Regions from separate parts of the Synechococcus sp. Cu2B8-bc1011 genome, predicted to be linked through region 3. Evidence: predicted binding sites of a transcription regulator. Region 3 holds the regulator's gene; each other region holds the start of a gene.
What was found. The regulator NtcA, encoded in region 3, controls nitrogen genes in cyanobacteria. The targets are predictions, from matches to a motif close to GTANCNNNNGNTAC.
Positions count from the first base shown of each region.

Region 1: the regulator NtcA is predicted to act here: its motif matches at 3,885-3,898, upstream of queF (preQ(1) synthase).
Region 2: the regulator NtcA is predicted to act here: its motif matches at 3,143-3,156, upstream of SIC18_RS02715 (ferredoxin--nitrite reductase).

Region 1 is NZ_CP138915.1:7,552-14,247, reverse strand. It holds gene fumC (class II fumarate hydratase) at 1-602, opposite strand, end outside; gene purB (adenylosuccinate lyase) at 705-2,000, opposite strand; gene SIC18_RS00070 (hypothetical protein) at 2,066-2,329, opposite strand; gene SIC18_RS00065 (TlyA family RNA methyltransferase) at 2,428-3,246, shown strand; gene SIC18_RS00060 (P-II family nitrogen regulator) at 3,235-3,573, opposite strand; gene SIC18_RS00055 (hypothetical protein) at 3,605-3,832, opposite strand; gene queF (preQ(1) synthase) at 3,983-4,393, shown strand; gene SIC18_RS00045 (cytochrome c biogenesis protein ResB) at 4,365-5,672, opposite strand; gene SIC18_RS00040 (cytochrome c biogenesis CcdA family protein) at 5,677-6,345, opposite strand; gene SIC18_RS00035 (FtsW/RodA/SpoVE family cell cycle protein) at 6,435-6,696, opposite strand, start outside.
Region 2 is NZ_CP138915.1:509,568-516,263, reverse strand. It holds gene SIC18_RS02725 (HEAT repeat domain-containing protein) at 1-314, opposite strand, end outside; gene SIC18_RS02720 (formate/nitrite transporter family protein) at 326-1,213, opposite strand; gene SIC18_RS02715 (ferredoxin--nitrite reductase) at 1,494-3,035, opposite strand; gene SIC18_RS02710 (hypothetical protein) at 3,258-3,401, opposite strand; gene SIC18_RS02705 (DNA mismatch repair protein MutS) at 3,444-4,130, shown strand; gene cobA (uroporphyrinogen-III C-methyltransferase) at 4,142-4,915, shown strand; gene moaB (molybdenum cofactor biosynthesis protein B) at 4,969-5,496, opposite strand; gene SIC18_RS02690 (MoaD/ThiS family protein) at 5,555-5,809, shown strand; gene SIC18_RS02685 (molybdopterin synthase catalytic subunit) at 5,820-6,251, shown strand; gene SIC18_RS02680 (molybdopterin molybdotransferase MoeA) at 6,261-6,696, opposite strand, start outside.
Region 3 is NZ_CP138915.1:864,385-871,080, forward strand. It holds gene pth (aminoacyl-tRNA hydrolase) at 1-113, shown strand, start outside; gene SIC18_RS04390 (DUF3146 family protein) at 113-370, shown strand; gene SIC18_RS04395 (resolvase) at 348-800, opposite strand; gene SIC18_RS04400 (DUF3084 domain-containing protein) at 797-1,927, opposite strand; gene ntcA (global nitrogen regulator NtcA) at 1,979-2,713, opposite strand; gene rph (ribonuclease PH) at 2,805-3,530, opposite strand; gene SIC18_RS04415 (cob(I)yrinic acid a,c-diamide adenosyltransferase) at 3,665-4,273, shown strand; gene dcd (dCTP deaminase) at 4,273-4,866, shown strand; gene thyX (FAD-dependent thymidylate synthase) at 4,958-5,683, opposite strand; gene SIC18_RS04430 (thioredoxin domain-containing protein) at 5,718-6,263, opposite strand; gene SIC18_RS04435 (hypothetical protein) at 6,394-6,696, shown strand, end outside.

The DNA.
Region 1 (6,696 bases), 860 kb from region 3:
TCTTGGCCAAGGGTCAGCGGCACAGCATCCTGTAGGTGGGTCCGGCCAATCTTCACGATGTCTCTCCAGGCCTCACTCTTGGTGGCAAACGCCTCGCTGAGTTGTTGGACTTCCGGCAACAGTCGGTGTTGGATGCCTGCTGCTACAGCGATGTGGATCGCTGCGGGGAAGGCGTCGTTGGTGGACTGCGAGCGGTTGACGTGATCGTTGGGGTGTACTGGCTGATGGCTGCCTAATGGCTCCCCCTCGCTTCGCGATACGAGGTTGCTGATCACCTCATTGACATTCATGTTTGTTTGGGTGCCGCTACCGGTTTGCCAAACCCTTAGGGGGAACTGATCGTCGTGACGCCCCTCGGCTATGTCGGCCGCCACCTTCACGATCAGGTCGCGTCGGTTGTGATCCAACACCCCCAGGCGAGCGTTCACGATCGCTGCCGCCTGTTTGATTTGCGCTAAGGCATGGATCAGATCAACAGGAATGCGGTCATCGCTGATGGCGAAGTTCTGCAGGGATCGCTGGGTCTGTGCCCCCCAGAGGGCTTTGGCCGGCACCTCTACAGGCCCCATGCTGTCGTGTTCAGTCCTTGTTGTTTGGGTCATGACTTTGCCTCAGGGCGAAGCACCAGCACGATGATGAGTAGCATCCCGCTCACGCTTACAACCACATAAATCCAGTCGGCATAGGGAGTCCAGAACATTGACTCAGAGGCCGAGTCGGTCCCAGACGACTCCTAGGTTGGCTTGGTGTAGCTGGGTGCTGAAACACTCCGCTAGTTGGTCAGCATTGAGCTTGTTGCTCACCTCGGGATCGCTTTGAAGGTTGGCGCGGAAGTCACCTCCATTGGTGTTCCAAGCGCTGTGGGCGTTGCGCTGCACCACTTCGTAAGCATCCTCCCGGCTCATACCCCCATCCACGAGGGCGAGCAGTACCCGCTGGCTGAAGACCACCCCTCCGTAGACATTCATGTTGCGGATCATGTTGTCTGGGTAAACCCCAAGGCCAGAGATGACGGCGGTCATCTCTCGCAGCATGAAGTGCAGGGTCACAGAGCAGTCCGGCAGCATCATCCGTTCCGTTGAACTGTGGCTGATGTCACGTTCGTGCCAGAGAGCCACGTTTTCCAGAGCCGCCACCACATAGCTACGCAGCACGCGCGCTAATCCGCTGATGCGCTCGCTGCGAATCGGGTTGCGTTTATGGGGCATGGCCGAGCTTCCTTTCTGTCCCTTGGCGAAGCTTTCTTCGACCTCAAGAACATCAGTGCGCTGCAGGTTGCGAATCTCGGTCGCGAAGCGATCGAGCGAGGCTCCAACCAGGGCGAGGATTTGTACGTAGTCGGCATGGCGATCGCGGGAGATCACTTGAGTGCTTGCCGTGTCGGGACTGAGGCCGAGAATCTCGCAGGTGAGCTTTTCCACCTCTGGGTCCGTATTGGCGTAGGTGCCCATGGCCCCGCTTACTTGGCCTACGGCTACATCACGCTCTAGGCGAGCCAGACGCTCACTATTGCGGCGGGTTTCGGCCAACCAGCCAGCCAACTTGAAGCCAAAGGTGATCGGTTCTCCATGGATCGCGTGAGAACGGCCGATCATCACGGTGGCTTTGTGTGCGGCCGCCAGCTTGGCAATCGCGTCGTCCAAGGCAGCCAACTCCTGGCGCAGAAGAACGACTGAGGCTTTCAACTGCAGCGCCAGGCCTGTATCAAGAACGTCGCTACTGGTCATGCCGACGTGGATGTACCGTCCTGCATCGCCAACGTGCTCATTCACATTGGTCAAGAAAGCGATCACGTCGTGACGGACCTCGGCCTCGATCTCAAGGATTCGCTCCGGTTCAAACGCCGATTGTTCGCGAATCGTTTGCATCGCATCCTGTGGGACACGACCAAGCCTGCAGTTGGCCTCACAGGCAGCAACCTCAACATCCAGCCAACTTTGGTATTTGGCACGGTCTGTCCAGATCTCGCCCATCTCGGGCAGGGTGTATCTCTCGATCAAGGGCCAGCGCGTGGCGACAACTCAACCAATGTATGGCGCTGAAGGCTTGGACATTGCGATTAGCTCTAAGCCGATGTGAGGCGGCGATGCTCAACTTCCCACTGAACGTTCTGTCCCCAGGCTTGCTGACGCACCCAGCAGAGGCCCCCACGACATTCAATGACTTGAAAGGGAGGGAGATCTTGGGGGTGATTGTCGAGCGTGACAAAAGACCCAGGGGCCAGTAGCTCAAGCACGCGGTTCGACGCCTCGCTGGACTTGCGACAAAATTTGGCTCGAAGGGACTGGCGGCGTCCGCTTTTGATGTTGAAGACGTTGTTGGCTGACACGGACTTGCGTGCGGCTTGCGAAGATCTTCAGGGAGGTCTGCGGAACTCCGGGTGGAACTCCGGTATTTGTTTCGGTTTCACGGTGCTTTTATGTCGAAATGGTTCGTAAACAGCGTTTAGATCTCCACATGCTGACGTTGGGGTTGGCTGCATCCCGTCAGCAAGCGCAACAGCTCATCCGCGCCGGCAAGGTCAGAGATCATCGGGGGCAGCTGCTCGACAAGCCAGGTCAAACCGTTTTGATCGATCTCGAATTGATTGTGGAGCAGCCTCCTCGGTTTGTGTCTAGAGGTGGTGAAAAGTTGCTGGCAGCGTTGGAGGCTTTCCCTGTCTCGGTGGAGGGGCGCACCTGTCTTGACGGAGGGATTTCGACGGGTGGCTTCACCGATTGCTTGCTGCAACACGGAGCTCGTCGGGTTTATGGCATCGACGTTGGCTATGGCCAGACGGCCTGGAGTTTGCGCATTGATGAACGCGTTGTCCTTAAAGAGCGCACCAATTTGCGCCGACTGACCGCAACTGAGCTCTATGGGCCTGAAGACGACCTCCCCACTCTGGCTGTTGCAGATGTGTCGTTTATTTCCTTGTCACTTGTCCTTCCAGCTATTCGCGCCTTGCTGGAACCGCGGGGGAGCGAAGCATTGGTGTTGGTGAAGCCTCAGTTTGAAGTGGGTCGCGATCGGGTAGGTAAAGGCGGGGTGGTGCGAGATGGCTTGGCTCACAGGGATGCGATTGCCTCAGTGATCGATTCCGCACACTCCCTGGGCTGGAACGCCCTGGGAGTTGTGGGATCGCCGATAACAGGTCCCGCCGGAAACCACGAATATCTGTTGTGGTTAAGCGAGCTTGAGCCACATCAGATTTCTGATGAAAAGATTCGACAGGTGATTCAGGACACCCTGAGATCAGAGGGCTGAACTGTCACGATCGCCGGTGCGAATCCGTACGACGGTGTCGACAGAAGAAACAAAAATCTTGCCGTCGCCGATTTCTCCCGTTTTTGCTGCTTCCGCAATGGCGTTAATCACAGCTTCAACGCGGTCATCGTCGATCACAACGTCAACTTTCAGCTTCTGCAGAAATTCAACAGTGAATTCAGAACCGCGATATCGCTCTACTTGCCCCTTCTGACGACCGAATCCGCGCACTTCGCTGACGGTCATGCCCACGATGCCGGCATTAACCAAAGCTAATTTGACGTCCTCAAGTTTGAAGGGACGGATGACGGCTTCGACCTTTTTCATGGATTGTTGAGTGATCGTTCTCTTGAGTGTGTCAGGAATTGAGCTGAGATGACAGGGCCGGGAGAGGAGAAAGGTTCAATCCGGCGTTTGAGGCATCCTTGATCAACTCATCGACATTCGACTGACTCACCGTGGCAAGGCCCTCAGCGAGTAGCTCCCAATGGGACTTTTCGAAGTGAGTTTGAAGCCACAACATGCCGTGAACGCTCTCAGGCTGTAGACGGAGAGCCTGTCCCTCGGTAATCAGACTGAGATCCATTGCAAGCAAGTCCAACACCCCCCTATTAGGCCTGCATTCCTGTTTATAGGTTGTACGTGTTGATACCAAATCAAGCAGCGCTGAGCTCCACTCAACAGTTTTGGAGGGCTGGCTTTAGGGTCGGGCGCTGGAGTTTTCCGTATTCGTTCGATGAACAATCCCGGCACTGAGCTCACCAAAACTCCGCTGTATGGCGAAAGAGCTATTGCAAATGCGGAGTTGATCTGTTTCGACAACCCAAGGCCAGGGCGCCCCTATGAGGTGTCGATCGAATTGCCTGAATTTACTTGCCTTTGCCCCTTTTCTGGTTATCCGGACTTCGCGGTATTGCGCTTGATTTATCAGCCCGGACCGCGAGTGGTCGAGCTGAAAGCGATCAAGTTGTATATCAATCACTTTCGCAACACTTCGATCTCCCATGAAGAGGTGGCGAACAAAATTCTTGATGATTTAGTAGCGGCCTGTGCCCCCGTTTGGATGCAGCTCGAAGCTGATTTCAACCCTCGTGGCAATGTTCATACGGTTGTAAGAGTCAGTCACGGGACCCGTCAATCCTGCTGATCAGGATTGGCAATTCGGCCGCAAAGCCAGCGAGATTTCGATTGCAAAGTCCGCCAATGTGCAGCTGTCTGTTGGATGGCTCAAATTGTGGCGGGTCGAGTACGGCCCAGAGCTGTCGGGTTGCGATCAAGCTGAGGCCTCCGCCAAGCAGTGTGATCGCGAAACCTGCATAAACGAGAGGGACACCTGGGTCACGCTTAAGGAGCAGTCCGCTGGCAGGCATGATGTCGGCCACTCTCAGGGGCAGTCCTTTGATTTCAGTGGATGCCCCGCCAGGTCGCAGGTTGCCCAGCAGAGATCCGTCTGCATCGAACACCTGAACAGGGCCCTGTTCACTACTTGTGCTCATCAGCACAGGTTCGGATCCGTCTGGCCTTGTGGGAAGCACCAGACCCCAAATTTGTTCTCCGAGTTCGGGAAAACTACGGAGAGGTAATTGAAGTTCAGGACTCTTGCCGATCTGCACGGTGATCGCAGCTAGCGACCAATCCGCTTGATAAACAGTCATCCCTCGATAGCGGAGCGGATGATTCACGCTGATCATGCGCTGCTCTGAAGGCCCTCCTGGAGGATCAAGTCTCAGGGTTGATCGGAATTGTTCGGTGCGTCCCGCCGGATCACGCTCAATCGCGAAGCGTTCGAGGGTGAGCGAAAGCCGGTTGTTGCCAGATGGGTCAAGCAGGTCGAGAGCTCGGCCGGGCGCAAGGAAGCGTTCCAAGCGGTTTCCAGAAAGTGCTCCCCATGCAGCACCGATTAGCAGCAGCACCAAGCCGGTGTGGACCAATAAGGGGCCAACCTTGCCAATCACGCCACGCCGCGCCGCGAGGCGATTCTCTTGCCTTTGGACCTGCCAGCCTTGCTTTTGGAGTTGCTCACTCAGTGTGTCTAAGGCCGACTCACCGTTGGAACAGTGAATTGATTCGGCCAACGCCAACTTGCTCAGTTGTCTGGGTTGGCGGTAGTCAATCCAGCGCATCGTGGCGAGTAGTGCTGGCCATTGACGACGCCAGCTGCACAAGATCAAGGCCAATCCCAGCCAAGCCAAAAGGCTTAAAAACCACACGCTGGAATAGATGCTGTCCAACTGCAGTTGCAACATCTGTTCGCCATTGATCATTCCCAGCCATGGGTCTGCATTGAATCGCTCGAGATACAAATCAGGCGCTTCGTTCTGGGGAAGAATGGTCCCAAGGGCGCTTGCTCCCGCAATCAGCAGAAGGAGCAGGATCGCTAATCGAAGATCCGAGAGCAGGGCAAAGAGTCGGCGCAGTGCAGGCATCAGATCAGGTCAATCTCGCTAACAAGGTGAGCGTGCCTGTGGCAAACAGGATCACCCCACTGATGGGAGGAACCCAGCGGCCGATGGGCCGTAACGCCAGCAACCGTGGTAGTGAGGCTGCCAAGTTGCCTGCAAGGAGGAGAGGTAGGACTTGACCAATCCCGAAGCTTGTGAGCATCAGCACCCCGAGGAGGGGACGTCCCGTGCTTGCAATCCAGCCAAGTAGCACAGCCAGTACCGGAGTTGTGCAGGGTGAAGCAGCGAGACCAAACGCTAATCCGGCCGCAACAGGGGCTAGCGGAGCGGGCACATTGCTTGTCCAACGCATGGGGTCTGGCCCTGCGGGAAGGGGGATTCGAACCACGCCGAGAAGATTGAGCCCCATCACCATTGCTAGGACCGCAACAAGGGTTGGTACCAAACCAGGAACTTGACCGTAGATGCGGCCCAGCAATCCACTCAGGCTTCCAAGCACAACCAGGGCTCCCACGATGCCAGCGCAAAAGGAAAGACTGCGTTGCCAAGGTTTTTGCTTGTTCTCGAAGCCGGCTAGGTACGCGAGGGTGACAGGTAGCAAAGAGAGGGAACAGGGGCCCAGGCTCGTTAAAGCTCCTCCTGCAAAGACAAGAGCCACAGTGATTGGACCAGGCTGCTGTAGCGCATGGTTGAGCAGTTGCTCGCTGTTGCGGGCAAGGTCGGACAGTGCCAGCTCGAATGAGGAAATGGTTGTACCGGTGCGACCGGGATCAATTCAAGTTCACCTTATCCACCGCGCTGTTGCTCGCGGAGGCTGCGACCACCGATTAAGCCAGTGGATTCGAGTGAGCATCGGATTAATAAGCCAATAATCACCATGCTGGAGAGCAATGAATTTCCTCCGTAGCTGACCAGAGGAAGGGGGAGGCCTGTTGTGGGCATGGCTCCGGAGGCTACGGCAATATTCATCAGTGACTGTCCTACGAGAAGGGTTGAACAGCCAATGGCGGTAAGCCTTGCCTGGTTGCTTCGGCAGCGCAAAGCAACA
Region 2 (6,696 bases), 350 kb from region 3:
CTCAGTGCGTTGAGCAGTAAGGCATCGGGAGTATTGGATTGGTTCAGTTGTGCGAGCAGCCAATCTTTTGCTTCAGGTTGATGGCAGAGGCCGGCGGCATGGATGAATTCAGGTTGAATTCCGTGTTCCTTGATCAGAGTCTGGATGATTGGCCAGCCTGTTTCTGCCAACATCCCCAAGCGTTCAGCCACTGCAAAACGGAGTTCATCAGAAAGGCTGGGAGAGAAAATCTCTCCCAGCCAGGTTGGATTCAATGGAATCCTCCGTGCATTGGACAGCCGATCCCAGAGGGTGGCCTCATCTATTGCACTCATGGGGTTTGAAATTAGCGAGCACCAAGTTCGGCGGCCAGTTCACGTTCCAGTTTCTCATCATGCTCTGTAGGTAGAACATCTGAAATTTTGGTGCGGTGGGTGCTGTAAAAGAGCATGCCGATGAATACCATGCCTCCAACAATATTACCTAGCGTAACTGGGAGGAAATTCCAGAAGATTACTTTGTAAAAGGGCACTCCTGATCCAAGAATCGGTCCAGCGGTGTGTAGGAATTGATTCACAACAATGTGTTCCATGCCTAATGATTGGAAAGCGGTGATGGGTAACCAGCAAGCCAAGATTTTTCCTGGAACACTTTTACTCACAAGAGCCATCGTGACGCCGAGGCAAACCAACCAGTTGGCAACAACTCCGCGCAGGAATGCTAAAAAGAAGCCCATACTTCCAAGGGCCTCGTACTTCTTCACAACGTTGATCTGATTAAGAGCAACGATTTTCTGAGCAACGAGATCCCAAATCGGTGGTCCAACATTTTCAGCAGCAGCATCCAAGCTGCCACTCGTCAGGCTGATGGCCATGATGATCGCCACCACAAGAGTGCCAATGAAATTACCAATCCACACCCACACCCAATTGCGAAATGTTGCATTCCAGCTGCATTTGCCGGCCCAGGTTGCCATCGGCAGCAATGCGAAGTTACCGGTCACGAGCTCCATCCCGAAGAGGACAATGCTTGCAAAACCAAATGGGAATAGGAGAGAACCTACGAATGGCAGTTTTGTCAGGATTCCCACCGTGAGGGCCAGGACCACTGCGAGACCAAGAATGGCTCCGGAGTAAAAACCACGGATCAGCAGGTTTTTAATGCTGACTGTTGCTTTCTTGCCGCCGGCTAAAATCATGCCGTCGACGAGTTCATTAGGTAGGACGTAGTCCATCTGGGACGCTGTTGCACTCATGATTGGGTGTTTAGTAGATGAAAGGGAATCAACCGCTGACGCGATTCATGAAGCGTGAGAAAAAATCTTGATTCTGTGGTGCTACAGAAATTGGTGCTTTATCTTCCCCACTTGCGCTAAGCCAGTTAACAAAACGCGATAGGAAATCAACTTTGAAAGCCATTGTGAAATAAGCCGATGTGAAGATTGCTGAAACGTTGAACCATGGCTTCAAAACAAAGCGCCACGGTTTTCTGAAAGGAGTAGCGATTTAGTGCGATTAAGCCCGAGGTTTTGCTCCGAATTGTTCAATCAGAACCTGTTTAAGAACATTTTGAATCTCCTCTGCAGGAATAGCCTTTTGCTGAATTTCGCCGATCTGTGGGTTTTCGCCTTGCGACCCTCCAATGCTCAGCGTGTAGCCCTCACCCATTTCGCCCTTACTGTTTTTCGCTTTGGTGCCTGTCAGGCCAATCGCACCCATGAAGGCTTGCCCACAGGTATTGGGGCATCCGGTCCAATGGATCTTGAGCTCTTCGGGCAGTTCGAGTTCTGCATCGAGTCGCTTAGCAGCAGCAATCGCTTGATCTTTGGTGTTCGTGAGACCAAAACTGCAGTAGGTGTTGCCTGTGCAGGAGACTGTTCCCGCTGCGATTGCACCTGGTTCAAGAGGGAAGCGCTGCAGCAAAGGATCGGCTTTGAAGCGGTCCAGCTTGGATGTTGTAAGCCCCACGATGATGACGTTCTGGTCTTCTGTTAGGCGAATTTCTCCAGTTCCGTATTCCTGGCTCACTGTGGCTAGGTTGTGAAGGTCGGCTGCAGTGAGTCTTCCAACGTTTACATGCAGCCCTGCGAAAAACTCATCTGCATTTTTTTGTGGGTGGATTCCGTAGTGAGAACGTGGGTTGGAGTTAAAGACTGACCCTGGATCCTCTGTGAGTGGACCAAAGAGGCCTTCCACCTCATTCCTAAAAGTGTCGATACCTAGTTGATCGAGATACATGCGGAACCGGCCTTTGGGGCGCTTGTTTCGTTCGCCGTTGTCACGCCATAAGCGAATGACGCAATCTGTCATTTTACAAATTTCATCCTGCTTCACCCAGGCATTCAGGGGAATGGCATAAGCATTCATCTGTGAAGAGAGGATCCCTCCGATCCAGACACCGAAACCCATCACACCATCGCGTTCAACGGGGTGAAAGACGATGTCGTTGTGAAGTAAGAAATTATCTTTGGCGCCAGCAACAGCAGTATTCCATTTGCGAGGAAGATTGGAAAACTCTGGATTGCCTTGGCAATTATTGGTTAGAAAGTTATGTAGTTCGGTTGTGAAGGGACGAGTGTCGATGATTTCGTTCGGATCAATTCCTGCTAAGGGATTTCCAGTGACATTTCTAGGGTTGTCAAATCCTGATTGAATTGAACTGAGACCAACGGCCTTCAAGCGTTTTATAATATCGGGGAGATCGTCAAGTAATACTCCTCGAAGTTGCAAGTTCTGTCGTGTTGTGATATCGCAGCTTCCATTTTCGCCGTAACGTTCAACAATGGAAGCGACAACGCGGATCTGTTCGTTGCTGAGCACACCATTGGGTACTCGCAGGCGAAGCATGAATTTTCCTGGAGTTTTTGGCCGCCAGAACATCCCATACCATTTGAGGCGCAGCTGAAGATCGGTTTCATCAACCTCTTCCCAGCCAATTCTTGCAAACTCTTCTAATTCACTTCCAACAAGAAGGCCATCTTTAGAGGCTTTGTTTTGCTCAATTTTATTGAGCGTCTTGTTTTCTAGGAATGGTCTTGTTGGGATTTGAATGCTCATAGCGCTGATGCTTGATACGGGAATTCGTCTGTAAGCGACATTTCCAGCACATCAGAGAAAAATCCGTGCTGCAAAATGTTTATAGCGATCGATGGGGTGATGTTTCGGTATCGGTTGGAACCAAATTGGCGGCTCCTGACTTGAAATATTGTTTGATTGGCTACATGCAAGTGCTTTGATTTCTGGCTCTATAGATTTGAATTTCAGAAGCAGAAGATTGCATCAGTATTGGCGGCCGATTTCTCCGATCCAGCGAACAGCCCCCTGGCGGATCATGGACCAAACCCTTGCCATGGCAGCTAAGTCGCGATCGAAATCATTCTTGAACCGCTGCGATGCTCGGTTGTTGCGAACGCTTGATTGCATGGGGGCGCGAGAATGCCCTCTGCGGTAGTAAGTCATGCATGCATGAACGGAAACCACCTGACTACATCAGTTCAAGGGGCTTTTGATCCGTGGCCGTTGTTACGGAAACGGGGCGAATCAGGGGGTGCAACTGCCCTTCGTCTGGTGGTCCACGGCCGTTCTGGTGGCCTCGTTCCCCCTTGTGTGCGGGAGATTTCGGTGGCTGTTGCTGAGTGCCGAGCGGCCCCAGTTGAATTGGAGGTGCTCACCGCAGAGGTTCCGACGGCAGCGCAGTGTGACTCACAATGGCTGGTGCCCCTTCTCTTGCTTCCTGGCAGTCATGCCAGAAGCGATGTGCCTCTGATTCGTGATCGCTTGAGGAGCGAGGGCGTTGTGGTGAAGCCTCTTCCCTTTCTTGGTTCCTGGGAGTGTTGGTGGGTGCTGATGTCCCGTTGGATTGAGGTTGTTGTTGCTCAAAATCGATCTCTGGCACTCGTTCACCATCCATTGAGGCCAGGGCTCTCTGATCGCTTTTTGATTTCAGTGCAACGTCGCTTCGGCTTACCTGTGGTGGCCTTTGATGTCTGGGACCAGTTTGCTAAGAATCAACCCAACATGGTTCCATTGCCGCTCTCGCTGGCTCCCAACCGGATGTCGGAGGCGTTGGGTCAGGCTGGTGGGCTGCCATCCCTCTTAGAAGTTCCCGAGCTTCGTCAGGGTCTTATTCATTGTCTAGCTGCATTGCCGTGATTGATTCGACCATGACAGGAACTGTGTATCTCGTCGGTGCTGGACCAGGAGATCCCGACCTTCTCACCGTGAAGGCTCATCGTCTACTGCGATGTTGTGATGCTCTCGTCTACGACTCCCTGGTTCCAAGCGAGGTCCTGAATCTCGTTCCAGACTCTTGTGAACGTCATTTTGTCGGCAAACGTCGCGGACACCACTCCGTGCCTCAGCCCAGTACCAACTCAGTGTTGGTGGCCTTGGGTCAGCGCTATCAAACGGTGGTTCGCTTAAAAGGTGGAGATCCTTTCCTGTTTGGTCGTGGTGGAGAGGAGGCCGCTCATCTGGTGTCCCATGGCATTGCGGTTGAGGTGGTTCCGGGAGTCACGGCCGGGATTGCCGCTCCGGCGTATGCCGGAATTCCGGTCACGCATCGTCGAGCAGGCTCGTCGGTCACCTTCGTAACGGGTCATGAGGAGATTGACAAACGTCGCCCATCCGTGAATTGGCGTGCGTTAGCTACGGCGAGTGATGGTTTAGTGATTTATATGGGTTTGCATAACCTTCCTCGGATTGCCGAGGAATTAATCGCCGGTGGTTTAGATGGAGATACTCCTGTGGCTGTCGTTCAGCAAGGCACGGTTGCTGGTCAGCGTTGCTTGAAGGCACCCTTGCGGGAGGTGGCAGAAGCCACCCGAACAGAAAAATTTGCATCGCCTTCCATCGTTGTCGTGGGAGATGTGGTGAACCAGCAAGTCACTGCTTGCTCACCTGAGCCCGCTGCGGTCACGATGCCCATTCCATTTTGAAGTCCGTTCCTTTTGCCGCAGCGATGATTCAGACCAGTCCGAGTCCTATTCACCTAATCAGGATTGAGCTTGGGTGTCCAAGATGTTTCCCGTAATCGCGGCAGAAGTTGCACAAGGTTGCAAGGACGGGTGTTCGCGTCCAATTGGCTGGAGATAATTCGATCCCAAGCTGTTTGAACAGCATCTAAAGAACCGGGAAGAACGAAAACGATGGTGCCGTTGGCGACGCCAGCAAGGCAACGACTTTGAAGAGTGCTGGTGCCAATGCTTTCGTAGGACAGAACGCGGAACAGTTCTCCGAAACCGTCGATGGTTTTGTCGAGTAAGGGAGCGATGGCTTCCGGGGTCCCATCACGACCTGTGAGCCCAGTCCCGCCGCTGGTGATCACCACATCAATGGTTGGGTTGGCGATCCATTGACTCAGCTCAGATCGAATGAGGTAACGATCATCAGGGCAGATTTTTCGATCACTCAGTTGATGACCTGCCGTTGCCAGGCGTTGTGCCAGTGCGTCGCCGCTGCTGTCTTCCGCCCTTGTGCGTCGGTCGGAAATGGTGAGAAGAGCAATGGAGAGGGTCAGTTCAAGATCATGCGCCTGTTCTGACGCTAAAACCAAACAGTGCTCGAGATTGTCCACTATGACGAAATCTCAGGAGAGATCCATCCACGTGTTGTTGTTTGCCTCTCTTCGCGACCAAGCGGGCTGGGCTGAACAATTGCTGACGCTCCCTGACAGAGAGGTTGTTACCGCTGAAGATATCTGGACTCAGTTGCACCTTGGTCCTCGACCTGCAGCGGTGCAAATTGCGATTAATCAGCAGTTGGTGGCTCCGATGACGTCGGTGCATTCCGGGGATGAAATCGCGTTTCTTCCACCATTTACGGGAGGTTAAAGGGAGTTTGATGCAAGAGAAGATCACGATCCAAATTCACAGCCAAATCTTTGATCCTTGGATTCACTTGGCTGCGTGGTCGTCTCAGGCGGCGGCGTTAGCCACATTTGTGGGTCGTGTGCGTGATGTTGCGCAGGATGGAAGACCTTTGGACGCGTTTGAGCTCACGCACTATCCAAAAATGTGTGAGGGAGTCATCCGTCAGAACGCACAACGGTTGTTGATTGATCACGGTGCCAACTCAGCTCTTGTGCTTCATCGGGTGGGTCGCATGCTGCCCTCGGAGGTGATTGTGCTAGTGGCTGTTGAGGCTGATCGTCGTGGCCCTGCTCAGCGTTGTTGCATGGATTTGCTGGAGGCGATTAAGCATCAGGCTCCTTTCTGGAAAAGAGAATGGAGGAATGGGCAGGGCACATGGCTCAGCGGCAATACACCGCTTTGAATGCATGAACTAGAGGAGGCGTGTTCGGATCAGTTGCGCCCAAAGACTCTCGCCCGCTTCCAACCCTCCTGTTTGTGCGGGAATCTCCAGCAAAAGATCGCTGTTTAGCAGGGAGCCAATGCGGGATGAGGCTTGTGAATCGCTCACTCGCGCCATGAGCTCTCCGCTCGCATCGACCTCCAATTGAGCGCGGGCGAGTTCGGGGCGGCCTGGCCGGCGAGCCAAAGCGTTGGCCAGTTTGACTTTGACGCGTGGAAATAAATCAGGCTCTTCTTGACCTTCCAGCAACTGCAAGGCGGGCCAGAGCAGCTGTAGGGCGGTGATTGCTGCAGCGACAGGGTTTCCAGGGAGGCCAAAGAAAGGCACGTTGCCTTCTGGGCTGTTGATGTGCCCGAAGGCGAAGGGGCGTCCTGGCTTCAGAAACAGTTTCCAGAAACTCACTTGC
Region 3 (6,696 bases):
AGGTTTTGTTAGAAGTCGTCGATGGTTTGGAGAGGATTCAGCGTCAAGGCCTCGACCTTGCAGGAAATCACCTCAATGGGCTACAGCTGGCTTCTGCAATCACTGAGGTGTGATGGCAGCGCTACCTGTTACAACCGCCCATCTGCGGGTTCAACGCCAGAGTTTTGCGGATCAATGTTTGGAAGGAGACGTCCAGGCAGGAGGCTTCAATTGGCAGTTCAGTTGGTTTTTTGATCGCGGTGAGTTGAGTGTGGAACCTTCCCTGGGGCGAGCACTGATTCAAGATGCGCTCCTTCGCTTCCTTGTGAAATCTGACTATGACCTGGAGCCAGGAGGGGATTACACCTTCACCGTGAGGGCCCGTTTCTGAGGGGACCGGGTCCCGGCCATCGCAAAGGCCGTTCTAAGTAATCCTCAAGAATGACGAGCGCGGCGATGGCGTCGAGATCACCAGACGGGATGCGCAGGCCTGAAGGAAGCAAGCGCTTCCAGCCCCGTGCAGGCCACAACTGCCAGTAACGCTCGCGTGCTCGCAGGGTGGTTCCTGTTTCGTCCACGACGTGGACCTTCAGGCTGGTGGGAAGTTGTTGTTGCCAGATCGTGCTGCTGGTGCCGTCACCGATCACCAGATCAGCAATCTGAGCGTTCTCCCCCTGATCGTCTTCCATCCAGGCGCGCAGCTGATCAAGGACCTCAGAGCTTGGTATCACCATGCCTTGCAGAACCGTGTTCGTTGAGATGTCTGCAAGGAGCAAGCCGCATTTGCTTCGGCCAGGATCCAAGGCGACGACGCGTGTCATGGACTGAGTCGCAACTGGATGGCGATGGGATCGGCGGTCTCGCTGCGCCGCAAAGCAACCGCTTCGAGCGAAGCGAGACCGCCATTGCGGTCGACCAGCTCTTGGCCCAGCACATTGATGGCATTCACATCGAACTGCAGCCCCTTGCTGAGAGATCCGCGTCGTTGCACCTCGGCCAATGTGGAGGCAAGGAGAAGATTCAGTCGGTTGCGAACGGCTTCAGGGTTGCGCTCATTGCTCGCGAGGGTGGTGCGGGCCAGGATCTCCCCCTCTCTGGTCACCGTGACATTGGGAAGCACTTCCGGGAAGGCATACACAACGGTTTCACCCAGAAGCACATTGGCTGCTGAACGAATGTTCACAACCCAGGTGCCAGGTTTGCGAATTGTTTGTTCCAAGCGTTTGATGTCGGGTCGCGGAACCAGCAGGATCTGACGCTCTACCGGTTGGCCAGGGAGCGCTTGTTGATAGGCCTGAAGATTGGCATCTCGTAGCAACTGATCGATCACCGTTTTTGCCTGATCGGGGCGTTCTAGCTTCAAGGTCACGGTTGCAAGCGGCTGCCCACTGCTGATGGCGACATTTCCGCGACGCAGGGCGAGGAGAGTGTCTTCCAGTTGATTGAGTTCTTTCTCGCCACTGCGAATTTGAGAGCGCACGGCTGAGAGCTCCTGTTCGGTGCGTTGAATCTCAATATCTTTCGCATCCACGTCTTGGCTCAATCGCTGTCGCTCTGCCTCCAGGGATCGGGTTTGCTCCTGGAGTGGCTTCAGGGTGCGACGCAGTTCTGCCGCGCGCTGTTGGGCGGTTGTGAGCTCTTTGCCAGCTTGTGTCTGAGCGCGTTTGCTTGTTTTGAGGTCGGCGCGACTGCTCCGCAATTTCGCTTCGAGAGCATTCAGTTCGAACAGGCCCACCCTGAGCTGTCGACTGACCAACAACAAGAGTCCGAGTGAAAGGGCACTAATCAGGCTGCCCGTTAACACCGTAATCACCACGGCCGTGCGTTTGGGACGCAGTCCAAGCAAGCTCAGTCGAGCTTTCCCCACGCGAGATCCAAGACGGTCTCCCAGGGTTGAGAGCACGCCTCCAAGCACAAGAAGAGCGAGAAGTAGGAACCAGCCGGTCACAGAGAACGAAGGGTCAGAGTTCGGATAGAAGCTCCATCTTCACCTGCATGGTCAGCTGAATCGCTTGGCGAGAGCGATTGGATCGAGAACAGTGATCTTTTTGCGATCGATATCGACAAGGCTGGACGCCTTGAGATCACCCAAGAGACGAGTGATCGTGACGCGTGTGGAGCCGATGGCCTCGGCGATGGCTTGATGTGAGAGGCGAATATCGATGGTGATGCCCCGTTGACCAGGCACTCCGAAATCTCGACAGAGCACCAGCAGAAAACTCACCAGCCGGGACGACATGTCCCGATGGGTGAGCGTTTCGATCATCGTTTCGGTCTGGAGAATCCTGCTGGACAGACCTTGCAACAACAGCAATCCCACACTGGTGTCAGCTTCGATGGCCTGCCGCACTGATGTGGCGGGTGCCGTGACCATCTCCACTCTGGTGAAAGCGATCGAGTGATAAAAACGATCAGAGCGATGACCTGTCAATAACGACAGAACGCCAAACAAGCTGTTCTCTCGTAACAAGGCAACGGTGATTTCTTCGCCGGATTCGTACACCCTTGAGAGGCGAACGGCACCGCGACGAATGAGGTACACCTTTTCTGCTGGATCGCCGGGGAAAAAGATGGTTTTCCCCCGTTCCACCATTTCGGAATTGGCTCCATCGAGTCCCCGAATGACGTCTTGAAGAGTGCGGTTGGATGGAACCGCGGGGGTCCCGAAGCTCGAGGCCGCCGGGCGAATTGTTGGTGGTGCGTAGCGGCTGAAGCCGCGGCTGACCTCAGCCATGTTCCCAGCGCGTTTTACGAGATGTTATGGATCAGCCCACCCGGCTCCTGTAGCAAGGAACACGAAATGCTGCCTTGTCCTGAAGCGGAGTTCATCTAGCTGAAAGAGCCGCACGTTGATCATCCATGATTTTTTTGAGCCCAGGCTCGGCGAGGTCCAGGAGGGCATTGAGCTGGTGGCGGCTAAAAGGAGCTCCTTCTGCAGTGCCCTGTAGTTCCAGCAATTGTCCCTCTCCGTTCATCACGACATTGAGATCCACGTCGGCATGGCTGTCTTCGCTGTAGTCGAGATCGAGAAGGGGGCGGTCTTGAATCACGCCAACGGAGACAGCTGCCACCTGAGCTTGGACAGGGTTGGTGTTGAGAACACCTTGTTGCACAAGCCGTTCACAGGCTCGTTGTAGCGCGACCCAAGATCCGCTGATCGCCGCGGTACGGGTGCCGGCATCCGCCTGAATCACATCACAATCAATTCTCAACGTGTTCTCGCCGAGAGCTTCCATGTTGATGGCGGCGCGCAGGCTGCGACCAATCAGGCGCTGAATCTCCTGGGTGCGTCCACTTAATTTGAGCAGCTCTCTGTTTTGACGCTCTGGAGTGGATCCAGGAAGGAGTCGGTATTCGGCACTCAGCCATCCCTGGCCTTGATCTTTGCGCCAGCGAGGGACACCTTCCTGATGGCAAACGCTGCAAAGAACAGCGGTCCGTCCGCTGTGAATGATCACTGAGCTCAGGGCAAATCCCATGGGATCCCAGCTGATCGAGAAGGGGCGAAGATCACCCGGCCGACGTCCGTCATTGCGAGAGGTGTCGGTCATAAGTCCACGGTGCGGAGGTGCTTTGAGCCTGCCAGTTGGCTCGGCACACCATGGATGGTGTCAAAACACTTGTGCATTCAACTTTCACCGCTAGATTCATTCACATCCGGATTTGCCGGACTTCGGCGAATGTGATGACCGTCAGCCTCAGCCCTACCCATCATTCTCGTGAGTCGCGGACTGTTGACCACAGGACTCTCGAGCAAGCAGGGCTAAGGGGATTGCCCTCTGTCGAGGTTCGTCCACCCCTGCATTTGGTGGCTCCAGAAGGGCAGCTTGAGGTGCATACCGCCTCCTTTCGGGGGAGCTTTTCTTGTGTGCTGAGCCAAGCGCTGCGGACTGCAGGCCTGGGTAGCCATGTTTTGATCGCCCAGTTTCTCAAGGGTGGAGTGGGTCAAGGCCCCAAGAGCAGCCTCACCCTGTGCGACAGGCTCAGATGGTTGCGGCCTTCCGTGACGGAATGCCTGTCAGATGCTGCTGTGAGCCGCGATGAGGAGGTCAAAGAGGCAGTCCAAGAGGTTTGGCAGATCTGTAAGACCCATCTCTTAGAAGGCACGTTGGACCAACTCGTTCTGGATGAGATTGGATTGGCGATCGAGCTTGGCTATTTGAGCCACGAGGATGTCTTATCGGTGTTGGAGCAAAGGCCTTCAGCGATGGATGTGATCGTGACGGGGCCCGCGATCCCTGCAGAGATGATGGAGATGGCGGATCAAGTGACGGAATTGCGTCGAGGTTTCTAATGCTGAAGAACGATCGCTGGATTACGGATCAGGCTGATGCAGGCATGCTCGAGCCTTTTCAAAATGGATTAGTGCGCCACTTGGATCCGGATCAACGGCAGAGTCCGGTTCTGAGCTTTGGCTGTTCGTCGTACGGCTACGACCTGAGGCTTTCGCCTAAGGAGTTTCTGATCTTTCGCCACGTCCCTGGCACGATCATGAATCCCAAGCGATTCAACCCTGACAATCTTGAATCAACGCCCATTCATCATGATGAGGATGGAGACTATTTCATCCTTCCGGCGCATTCGTATGGCCTCGGTGTTGCCCTCGAAAAGATGCGAGTGCCGCCCAATATCACGGTGATTTGTCTTGGTAAAAGCACCTACGCCCGTTTAGGCATCATTGTGAATACAACTCCAGCGGAGGCTGGCTGGGAGGGACATCTCACCTTGGAATTTAGTAACAGTTCTGGCGCTGACTGTCGCATTTATGCCAGTGAAGGGATCTGTCAGTTGTTGTTTTTTGAAGGTGATCCTTGTGAGACCACCTACAGCGATCGGCAAGGTAAATATCAGCATCAACCCGAGCGCGTCACACTGGCCAAGGTCTGAATCAGACTGAACTCAACGGGTAATCTGGATTGTTTAACTGTTAAGCAATCCACAAGTTATTGTTGTCTTGAATTTGATTTATGAAGGTTGCTCAGGGAGCAAGTCGCGCTTTATGCAATCTTGTTTTTTCGTACCAACTCGCAAATTCTGGGGTCCACGTTTTGAGGTGTGGCCACATCAGGTCGCAGAGCTCGCGGATTTCCTGCTGGGCATCGAGCTTGGCGCGAAGATCCATGAAATGCAGGAAGGCTCTGAGCGTGAAGCTCACCACGAAATGTTGCCTGTAATCAAAGGGGAGGATGCCGCGGGCATGTTCCTCGGCGTAGCCGGCCTGAAGCAATTCCTGATAGCGATCGGCACTGATTTTGCAGTGGTTTAAATCTTTTTTTCGCTCAGCCTCGCTGTAAAGGTATTTCTTGCCCTTGCGGTCGCTGTACTCACCGACGGGGCGCAAATAAAACACCTCTTCGAGATCGAGTTCTCCAAGTGCTGCCCTGCAGATGCGATCGCCTGTGTAGCGCATGGATTGAACATCAAAACTGACGCCCACCCGGTGCGTCCGTGCCTGTTGCATCACGGAATGAGGAAACCAACCCACGTTCAACACAATCTGGGCATGCTCCATGGGTCCGTAATGGCCCCGCTCTCCTGCTAGAAGGCGTTTGACGCAAATTTCGCCGGCTCTGGTCTCATCGGGCCATTGCTCGCGATCGGCGGCCACGAAGCCTTCGCTGTAGTCCTGGTGCATACCCACGTACACGCACTGTTGCGGATTTGGGGTTGCGGCGATCAGGTCAACTCGAAAACGAGAGTCCATGGGTGTCGTCTGCGATGAACTGTTCATGGTTTGTCTAGCTGTGGCTGCGCGGGCCTGGGCTTGAAACCATCTCCGCAGGGGTCACGCTGCTGGTGGAACCAACTCCAGCAAGCTGGGGCAGTGGCTCATTGTTAATCAGTGCAACCGCCAATGATTCCAGCTGGTCTGCTGTTCTCGCCCCAAGCGAGCGGCCGCGCATCACACCGTCAGCTGAAAATAAATTGAGCTGTGGAATCCCCGTGACGTCATACCGGTCGATCAAATCCAACCAGCGTGGGTTGTCAATATTCACCAACACGACATCCAATTGATCGGCGTGCTTCTGTTCCGTTTGAAGCATGGCGGGTGCCATGGCTTGGCAGGCCTCACACCAATCGGCGTAAAACTCCAGCATGGTGGGCCGGGAATTGTTGAGGGCGACCTCAGGATCCAGAGATTGCCTGGCCAGCTGGTCGAGAGGGGCTTCCTGGTTGAGCCCGTTGCGAAGCAGAAATAATCCAGCAGCGAGGACCAGAGCCGTAATCAGCAGCAACCCCTTTTGCAAAGGGGTCAGGGTGGCGGGGGAGGAACTGCCGGTCATGCCGGGAACGTTTGAATGCTTTTACTTTGGCAGGCTGAAGGATGTGTTGTTGCTAGCGTTTAAAAGCCAATTCCGTTGTTGTGATCTGCTTTCTCGCTGATTTCATCAGTCGACCGTTGGCTGCTTGCTGATGTTTCTTCTTCGTTTCCTCCTACTGCCGCTGCGGGCTCCCCTGCTGCTTGTTCTGTTCGGTGTGGCAGTTTTTCTTGGCCATCACTGGTCCATTGAGAGCGAGCATTTGATCGCTCTGCAAAATGTGTCGCCCACCTTGTTCTGGACGGTGGAGGTGTTGCAATCGCTCGTGATTGTGCTCATCTGCACGATGCCGGATCTCCTCCTTCGCCAGCTGTCGTTGCTGATGGCGTCCAGCCGGGTGCTCAGCCTGATCTCCACCCTTCTGCTTGTGATCATGGTGGGCCTCTATCTGCTCAGT